DNA from 2 places in the Asticcacaulis sp. W401b genome. Region 1 is predicted to be linked to the other one. Evidence: predicted binding sites of a transcription regulator. Region 1 holds the regulator's gene; the other holds the start of a gene.
The links. Region 1 encodes HrcA, which represses chaperone genes, less so after heat shock. Its sites were predicted from a motif close to GTTAGCANTCNNNNNNNNNGANTGCTAAC; they were not measured.
Positions count from the first base shown of each region.

Region 1 (4,419 bases):
TGCCCGCCGCTACGCGTTGCAGGGCGAACAGTTCCGCCGCCCCTTGGGTGGCCAGATCGAACAGGGTGTTGAATTCATCGCGTGAGAAACCACGCTTTTCGCCGGTGGCCTGAATTTCGACGATGTGGCCCGAACCGGTCAGCACAAAGTTCGAGTCCGTCTCTGCGGTCGAATCCTCATCATAGTCGAGGTCGAGCACCGGTACGTTTTCATAGACACCACAGGACACGGCCGCGACCTGATCAATGATCGGGTTGGCGGAAATCAGCTTTTGCTCCAGCAGCTTGTCGCAGGCCAGAGACAGGGCCACCCACGCCGCCGTGATCGAGGCGCAGCGCGTCCCGCCATCGGCCTGGATCACATCGCAATCCAGCGTAATCTGACGCTCACCCAGTGCCTTGAGATCGACCACGGCGCGTAAAGAGCGCCCGATCAGACGCTGAATTTCCTGCGTGCGACCCGACTGCTTGCCCGCCGCAGCTTCGCGACGCGAACGGGTGTGGGTCGAACGCGGCAGCATACCGTATTCCGCCGTCACCCAACCCTGCCCCTTGCCCTTCAGGAAGGGCGGCACGCCCTGCTCCACGGACGCTGTGGCCAGCACCTTGGTATGGCCCACCGTGATCAGGCACGAACCTTCGGCATAGCGCGTCACACCCGTTTCGAGCGTCACCTTACGTAACTGATCCGCCTGACGGTTGGACGGACGAAAGGTTTTCAGGGCATTCAGGGCGTCGAATTGCGACATGGCGGGGACCTCCATTGTATGCGGACGTGCCTATCAGCATAGGTTCGCTTGGGCAAAGGTTTTTGTGGCGTGCTCCATAAACATAAATAATAACACAAGAATCCGACTTAAGCCCGCCGTCCCGTGTACCAAAGCACCTGTCGTAGACACGTCGCTTCGCTCAGCTATTGTGATAAAAAAGAAGGGGTCGTGTCAGACGATATTGTCTATTCCGCCGTCGTACACACCGACTATACGCCGTTCTTTCTGAGCCTGTTTGCAGGCTGGATAATCCTGTTTGTGGGGGTTTTATTCCGTGGCCGGCGCTTTGCGCTTTTCGCACTCCCGTTGGGGATCGCAATACCATTGGCCCAACTTGTTTTGGCGGGCTTTTGGAGAAGTCTGTTTGATTTCGAAATAGTAGCTTGGAATACGATCTACTGGCTAATACCCGGTCTTGTTGTGACCGGCCTCGGTCTGTTAATCCGACGGCTAACGATGAAAAACTAAACAGCACACCAGCCGTTTTTTAGTCCCGCTTTTCATCGACCTTGCGCGACACCTTGCAGTCCTTATCGACGCAGGCATAGGTGTTGCCGTTCTCATCGACCGGCTCTTTGCCCTTGTTTTTCAGCGATTTGGTAACGCGCCACGGGCCTCTGAGGGGCTCAAAATCACGGGTTTTGGTCTTTGGTTTCGGCTTGTAAGCGCTGGGGATTTCGGTCGTCGCAGTGTCGGTGCGCGTTTTGAACACGGGGGGTTTGGTCAGGGTCACCACCTCATCGGCTTGCGCCGCCCCCGCCATCACCAGCCCCATCGCGACCGTCATGCAGACTATGTTACGCATCAAGACCTCCCTGTTCAGATATTCTGATTGAGTCCTGCAATCGTGGCAATTTGGCGGCAAATGCGACGGCCCTCGCGAAGCCTCTTCACAAGCGCGCAAAGGCTTCTATATCCTTAAGCCATGAAAACATCGCTCTCGACCCTGATGAGTGGCACGGCCTCGCTGACCGAACTGGACGCGCGGGCGCGTGAGGTATTCCGTCACGTGGTAGAGGCCTATCTGGAAACCGGTGAGCCGGTGGGATCGCGCACCCTGTCCAAGGGCGGGATCGCCCTGTCCCCGGCCTCGATCCGCAACACCCTGTCCGATCTGGCCGAACTGGGTCTGCTCAGTGCGCCGCATATTTCTGCCGGGCGGATGCCAACGCATCAGGGCCTGCGCCTGTTTGTCGATGGCCTGCTGGAGGTCGGCGACGTGGCGCAGGACGCCAAGCGCGAAATCGAAGCGCGCCTGACGGCCAAGGGCATGACCTTCGACAGCGCCCTGCGCGAAGCCTCCAACCTGCTGTCAGGCCTTGCCGGTGGGGCGGGCGTGGTGATGACGCCGTCGTTTGAAGCCGGGGTGCGTCACGTTGAATTCGTCAAACTGGCCCCGGATCAGGCGCTGGCGGTGCTGGTCTTCGACGACGGACGGGTCGAAAACCGCCTGATGGCGCTAGATCTGGGCGTGACGCCCGCCGACCTGATCGAGGCCTCCAACTATCTCAGTACGCGCCTGAGGGGGCGCACGCTCAGCGAGGCCGGGCGCGATCTGCGCGCCGAGCTTGAGGCCGAACGTCAGCAGCTCAATGAGGCGGCGACGGGTCTGATTGCGCGCGGACTGGCCGCCTGGGCGGGCGGCGAGGCGGATAAGCGCGCGCTGATCGTGCGCGGACAGGCCAATCTGCTGGAGGCTTCGGCTCTCGAAGACCTTGAGCGCGTGCGCGCCCTGTTCGAGGATCTGGAAGAAAAGGAAGAGCTGATCAACCTGCTCGACAATGTGCGTTCGGCGCAGGGGGTAAGAATTTTCATCGGATCGGAATCGAAACTGTTTTCTTTGTCCGGTTCGGCTGTTATTGCAGCGCCCTATATGTTGGGCGGTCAGAGCCAGAAGGTCGTCGGCGCCATCGGCGTCATCGGGCCCGCCCGGTTGAATTATGCGCGCATCATCCCACTTGTGGATTACACCGCGAAAATCCTCGGCCGCCTGCTGGAGCAGGAACGGTCCTAACCCACAGAGTCTAAAGAGTAATGAGCGAAGAACATACTGAACAAGACGCCCCGTTCGCCAATGACGCCATCGACACCCTGAACGCGGCGCTGGAGCAGCTTCAGGCTGAAAACGCCGCACTCAAGGAACAGGCGCTGCGCTACGCCGCCGAGGCCGAAAACGTCAAGCGCCGCGCTGAGCGCGAAATGAACGACGCGCGCGCCTATGCCATTCAGCGCTTTTCGCGCGACCTTCTGGGCGTCGCCGACGTGCTGCAACGCGCGCTTCAGGCCGTCCCGGCGCAGATCGAAGACCCGGCTTTCAAGAACTTCGTCTCCGGTATCGAGATGACGGAAAAGGAGCTGGCCGGGGCCTTTGAAAAGAACGGCGTCAAGAAGATCGCACCGCTTAAAGGCGACAAGTTCGACCCCAACTTCCATCAGGCCGTTATGGAGCAGCCCTCCACCGAGGTCGAGGGCGGCAGCGTCCTGATGGTTATGCAGGCGGGCTATGAGCTGTTTGGCCGCACCATTCGCCCGGCCATGGTCGTGACAGCGGCCAAGACGGCCAGCGCCGCCAACGGGGCCTATAACGGTGGCGACAACGCCTCCGGCGGCACGGTCAATACGCAGGCCTGACCGACGAAAAAACCTCCCCGTCTCACGGGGAGGTTTTGCTTACAAATAGGTCTCAAACCACTTGAGCAGTTCGGCCCAGCCTTCCTTGGCGGCCTTTTCGTTATAAAGGGCGCGGTAGTCGGCGTGGAAGCCGTGCTTGGCGTCCTTATAGACCTCGATATGGCTGGGAGTCTTACCCGACGCTTTAAGCGCCGCGTTCATGCGCTCAACACTTTCCAATGAAATGCCGCCATCCTGCCCGGCATAGAGACCCAGCACCGGGCGGCGCAGGTCCGCCGCGCGGTCGATCGGCCATTGGCGGTCTTCCTTACCCAGAAAATCGGTCGCCGCCGGACGCTCCAGACGCCCGTACCACGCCACGCCCGCCTTGATGTCGGGGATGGACGACGCCGCCATCCACGTTACGGCGCCGCCCCAGCAGAAACCGGTAATGCCGATGCGCGAGGTATTGGCGAACTTCGTCTTGCCGAACACGCCCTTTGACTGACCGACATCGGGGTTGGTTTTCAACCAGGCGATCAGGGTTTTCAGGTCGCCCATCACCTGTTCATTGGTCGCGGTTTCGACCAGCTTGCGGATTTCGGCGGTGTCTTTCAACGCCGCCGCATTGCCCTTACGCGCAAAGGGGTCAAAGGTCAGGGCCACATAGCCCTGATGCGCCAGACGGCGGCAGACATCACGCAGATAGTCGTGCAGGCCGAAAATTTCCGGCACGACCAGCACCACCGGACGGCGCTTGGCGTCTTGGGGCAAGGCAATATAGGCCGGGATGGCGTAATCGCTATCGGTCGGCACGGTCAGGTCCTTGGCGATCAGACCGGCCGAAGGGGTGGACACCGGCGATTGCGCTGCGGCAGCCCCGGCCCCCAGCGCATAGCCGGCGAAGAACAGCCCGGCTATGCCGCGACGACTGACGTGGAAATCCCGCGCTTCGCTGCCTTCGGGGCGCGTCAGGGGCAGATTGTTCGTGGTCATTGGCAAGTCTCCCGGCATCTGTCTTTGTGTGCCCTACCTAACAA
Region 1 is NZ_JBKFEE010000002.1:159,916-164,334, forward strand. It holds gene rph (ribonuclease PH) at 1-748, opposite strand, end outside; gene ACK8OE_RS05455 (hypothetical protein) at 938-1,237, shown strand; gene ACK8OE_RS05460 (hypothetical protein) at 1,257-1,574, opposite strand; gene hrcA (heat-inducible transcriptional repressor HrcA) at 1,695-2,783, shown strand; gene grpE (nucleotide exchange factor GrpE) at 2,804-3,400, shown strand; gene ACK8OE_RS05475 (dienelactone hydrolase family protein) at 3,440-4,375, opposite strand.

Region 2 (4,419 bases), on a different contig from region 1:
TATGCTCTCGGAGGTATTTATATCCTTCATCCTCCTTCTGCCCCTCGACAACATTCGCCCCTGACAGGCGACGCAGGTCTGAAACCGATGAGGCGTGAGCAAATACATTTTCAAGCGCCATACGCACCAAAGAATCCCACGTCATTTTGAGGGGCTTTTGACCTGCGAATTGCGCATCGAGCAATTTAGTATGAACCAGAGGCGGGATTTGCGCGGCACTATATCGTGTCACTCCGTTGGGTTTCGGTGCCTCCTGATCAGCCGGGGCATTCAGCATCGTTTCGTATTGGTCAATGAGGCGCCCAATGACCGTGGCGGGCGTATCGACGAACGGTATGGCCAGCTTCTGGAGTCGTACATAATCTGAATCTGCAATCTCAACTTGCCTCATAAACCCCTCCATAATTTCATATATCCATAATTTCATAAAAATTGATATATGGCAACAAAAAAAGAGCGGGTCGTGAGACCCGCTCTTTCCACATAAGACTCGAAAATTCTTCGAAGAACCGCTTCGAGAAAAATTTTCTCGTTATGGACCTTTGTCCACGTCCCGATCCGTAGGATCGGGACGTGAGCCAAATTAGAAGTCCATACCGCCCATGCCGCCCATGCCGCCGCCGGGCATAGCCGGGGCCGCTTCCTTCTTCGGGGCTTCGACCACGGCGGCTTCCGTCGTGATCAGCAGGCCCGACACCGAAGCGGCGTCTTGCAGAGCGGTACGCACAACCTTGGCCGGGTCGATGACGCCATCGGCGACCAGGTCCACGTACTTTTCGGTCTGAGCGTTGAAGCCGAAGTTGGCGTCATTCGATTCCAGCACCTTGCCGACGACGATCGAGCCTTCGACGCCCGCGTTTTCCGAGATCTGACGGATCGGAGCCTGCAGGGCCTTGCGCACGATGGCGATACCGGCGGTCTGATCGTCGTTGTCGCCGGTCAGGTCGGCCAGCTTCTTCGACGCCTTCAGCAGAGCCGTACCACCGCCCGGAACGATACCTTCGTCCACGGCCGCGCGGGTCGCGTTCAGGGCGTCATCGACGCGGTCCTTCTTTTCCTTCACTTCGACTTCGGTCGAGCCGCCGACGCGGATGACCGCGACGCCGCCGGCCAGCTTGGCCAGACGCTCTTGCAGCTTTTCCTTGTCGTAGTCCGAGGTGGTTTCTTCGATCTGTTGCTTGATCTGAGCCACGCGGCCTTCGATTTCCGCCTTTTCACCGACGCCATCGACCACGGTGGTGGTTTCCTTGGTGATCGTCACCTTCTTGGCGCGGCCCAGCATGTCGAGGGTCACGGTCTCAAGCTTGATGCCGATGTCTTCGGAGATCACCTGACCGGCGGTCAGGATGGCGATGTCTTCCAGCATGGCCTTGCGGCGGTCGCCGAAGCCCGGAGCCTTCACGGCGGCGACGCGCAGGCCACCACGCAGACGGTTGACAACGAGCGTGGCCAGAGCCTCGCCTTCGACGTCTTCGGCGATGATGAGCAGCGGACGGCCCGACTGAACCACGGCTTCGAGGATCGGCAGGATGGGTTGCAGGGTCGAGATCTTCTTGTCGAAGATCAGGATGTACGGGTCTTCGAGGACCGCTTCCATCTTGTCCGGGTTGGTGACGAAGTAGGGCGACAGGTAGCCGCGGTCGAACTGCATGCCTTCGACGACGTCCAGTTCGGTTTCGGCGGTCTTGGCTTCTTCGACGGTGATGACGCCTTCGTTGCCGACCTTGGCCATGGCGTCAGCGATCATCTGACCGACTTCGGTGTCGCCGTTGGCCGAGATGGTGCCGACCTGAGCGATTTCCGAGTTCGAGGTGACGGGCTTGGACGAGGCCTTGATTTCGGCGATGGCGACGGCCACGGCCTTGTCGATACCGCGCTTCAGGTCCATCGGGTTGCGGCCCGAAGACACCGACTTCAGACCTTCGACGGCGATGGCCTGAGCCAGAACCGTGGCGGTCGTGGTGCCGTCACCGGCCTTGTCGTTGGTCTTGGAGGCGACTTCGCGGATCAGTTGCGCGCCCAGATTTTCGAACTTATCGGCCAGTTCGATTTCCTTGGCGACCGAGACGCCGTCCTTGGTCGAGCGCGGGGCGCCGAACGACTTTTCAAGGATGACATTGCGGCCCTTGGGGCCAAGCGTGACCTTCACAGCATTGGCGAGGACATTGACGCCGCGCAGGATCTTGTCGCGCGCGTCCGAGGAAAACAGTACGTCTTTAGCAGCCATTTCGGGTGTTCCTTTGGTTGCGTATTATCGGGATAGGGAGGGACAGAGCGGATTAACGCTCAACCACACCCAGGATGTCGGATTCTTTGAGGATCAGCAGGTCTTCGCCGTTCAGCTTGACCTCGGTGCCGCCCCACTTGCCAAACAGAACGCGGTCGCCGACCTTCACGTCCAGAGCGACTTGCTCGCCCTTTTCGTTGCGGGCGCCCGGCCCGACAGCGACGACTTCGCCTTCTTGCGGCTTTTCCTTGGCCGTATCAGGGATGATGATCCCGCCCTTGGTCTTGGCTTCTTCTTCAACGCGCTTCACGAGAACGCGGTCGCCCAGCGGACGAAAGCTCATATGATGTCTCCGATGTTATTCAGATGAATGTTAGCACTCAGCATATCCGAGTGCTAACGCGCCCCTGAGTTAGGGTTGGTACCGGAGAGAGTCAAGAAGCGCCGCAGCGAATTCGTGTGAAATTTTTTCACCGGGCTTGAGGTGAAGTGAGAAGGTCAAACCACAGATTTCACAGATGGCACAGATTAAGGGATTCGGGCCGAAAGCCCTTCGGTTGCCACCTCACAGGCGCGAAGCGCCTATCTGTGCAATCTGTGTCATCTGTGGTTCCCTATACCCCTATTTCAGCTCGATATCGGCCACGATGGGGAAGTGGTCGGAAATGACCTTGCCCGAAAAGCTGTCGGTCAGGGTGGCAAAGCGCGTGACGCTCAGGGCGCGATCCACAAAAATATGGTCGATGGCCTCGCCATCCGTCTGACGGATATCGAAGCCGTTGAAGGTGCCGGTCGGGCCAAAGCGGCGCAGGCTGGCCACGCGGCTGTCTTTCAGCGGGCTGGTGTCGGCGGTGAAGCGCTTATAGGGCGCGCTGTCCATGCCGGTGTTGAAATCGCCCAGCACGATCAGATGCGCGCCCGGCACCGTCGGCAGGCTCAGGATCTGCGCCGCACAGTTTTCGCGCGCCTTGACGCCGACATGGTCAAAATGGGCGTTGCGCACGTCAAAGACCTGACCGCTGCGTTTGTCCTTGAGGATCAGGCGGGTGAAGGTGCGCGGCAGGGCAGCATCAGCGTCCTTCGATGGCGTGTCGGGCGTCTGACCGCACCACTGCGTCATGGCTGAGACTTTTTCAAAGCGGTCGCGGCGCCAGAAAACGGTCGTGCTTTCGCCGGCTTTCGCGCCGTCATCTCGGCCGACCCCGTAGTGGTCATAGTCCTCAAGCCCCTGCGACAGGTCATCGACCATCGGCAGCAGGGCCTCCTGCACGCCGAGCACGTCGGGCGCGAGGAAGGCGATCTGCGCCGCCATGCGCGGGCCGCGCTCCGGCCACGGCGGCACGTCCTGCGGATTGGCGTAGCGGATATTGTAGCTCATCAGGCGCAGGGTCTCAGCAGAAACCGGTGAGGCGACAAGCAGGGCGGCAGCGAGGAGGGGCAGCAGTTTCATGAGATCAGTCTAGGGCGCGGCTGGCGCGGGGTCCAATGACATTCATATGACGTCAAAGCGCGGGCGTGGTTACGGTCGCGCCCTGCTGCTCCAGTTGCTGTAAGGCCCCGCCGGGGGTGAGTAGCGCCGACAAGGGCAGCACAATCAGCGACTTACCCGGCGTCCCCAAAGCCGTGTTGATCGCGCTGACCGTCTGTTCCACAGACTGCCCCAGCATGGCCTTGGTGGAAGGCGCGCCTTCGAGGCAGGCCAGCAGGGCGGAATCCGGCGACAAACGCTGCACGGCCTTGAGGTCGCCAATGGCCCAGGCTTCGGTGGCGGCGCGGGCATTTTTTACCGCAAAGTCGATCTCATCCAGCGTGGCGGCGACACAATGCGCCTCTTGCTGGGCGCTGAAATCGTCGATGCGCCCCAGAGTCTTGGCCACCGAGAAACTACCTGACGGTCTGGTCTTCAGCTTCTGCGCCTTGGCAAAGCGCAGCAGCGTCTTTTCCGGGTCGCGCGTGGCAATCCCCGCCTTGTCATAGACGTCTTCGCGCAGGGTGGCTGCGGCCCAGATGGGCGACAGTTTTTTGTACTTTTCGCGGTCCAGACCATAGGTATCGGCCAGCGTATAAAAGCGCTTCGACAGATCGGCCGGCAAGACCTCATCCAGCTTTTTGCCCAGCGGCAGGCGGCGGTCCATCAGAAGGCGCGCACCGCCGATCAGCCCGCCCTTGGCCTCCGGTGCGGTGAGCAGCAC
Region 2 is NZ_JBKFEE010000001.1:43,422-47,840, forward strand. It holds gene ACK8OE_RS00185 (T4SS efffector SepA family protein) at 1-391, opposite strand, end outside; gene groL (chaperonin GroEL) at 584-2,227, opposite strand; gene groES (co-chaperone GroES) at 2,280-2,570, opposite strand; gene ACK8OE_RS00200 (endonuclease/exonuclease/phosphatase family protein) at 2,850-3,677, opposite strand; gene ACK8OE_RS00205 (TraB/GumN family protein) at 3,730-4,419, opposite strand, start outside.
Region 2: the regulator HrcA is predicted to act here: its motif matches at 2,600-2,628, upstream of groES (co-chaperone GroES).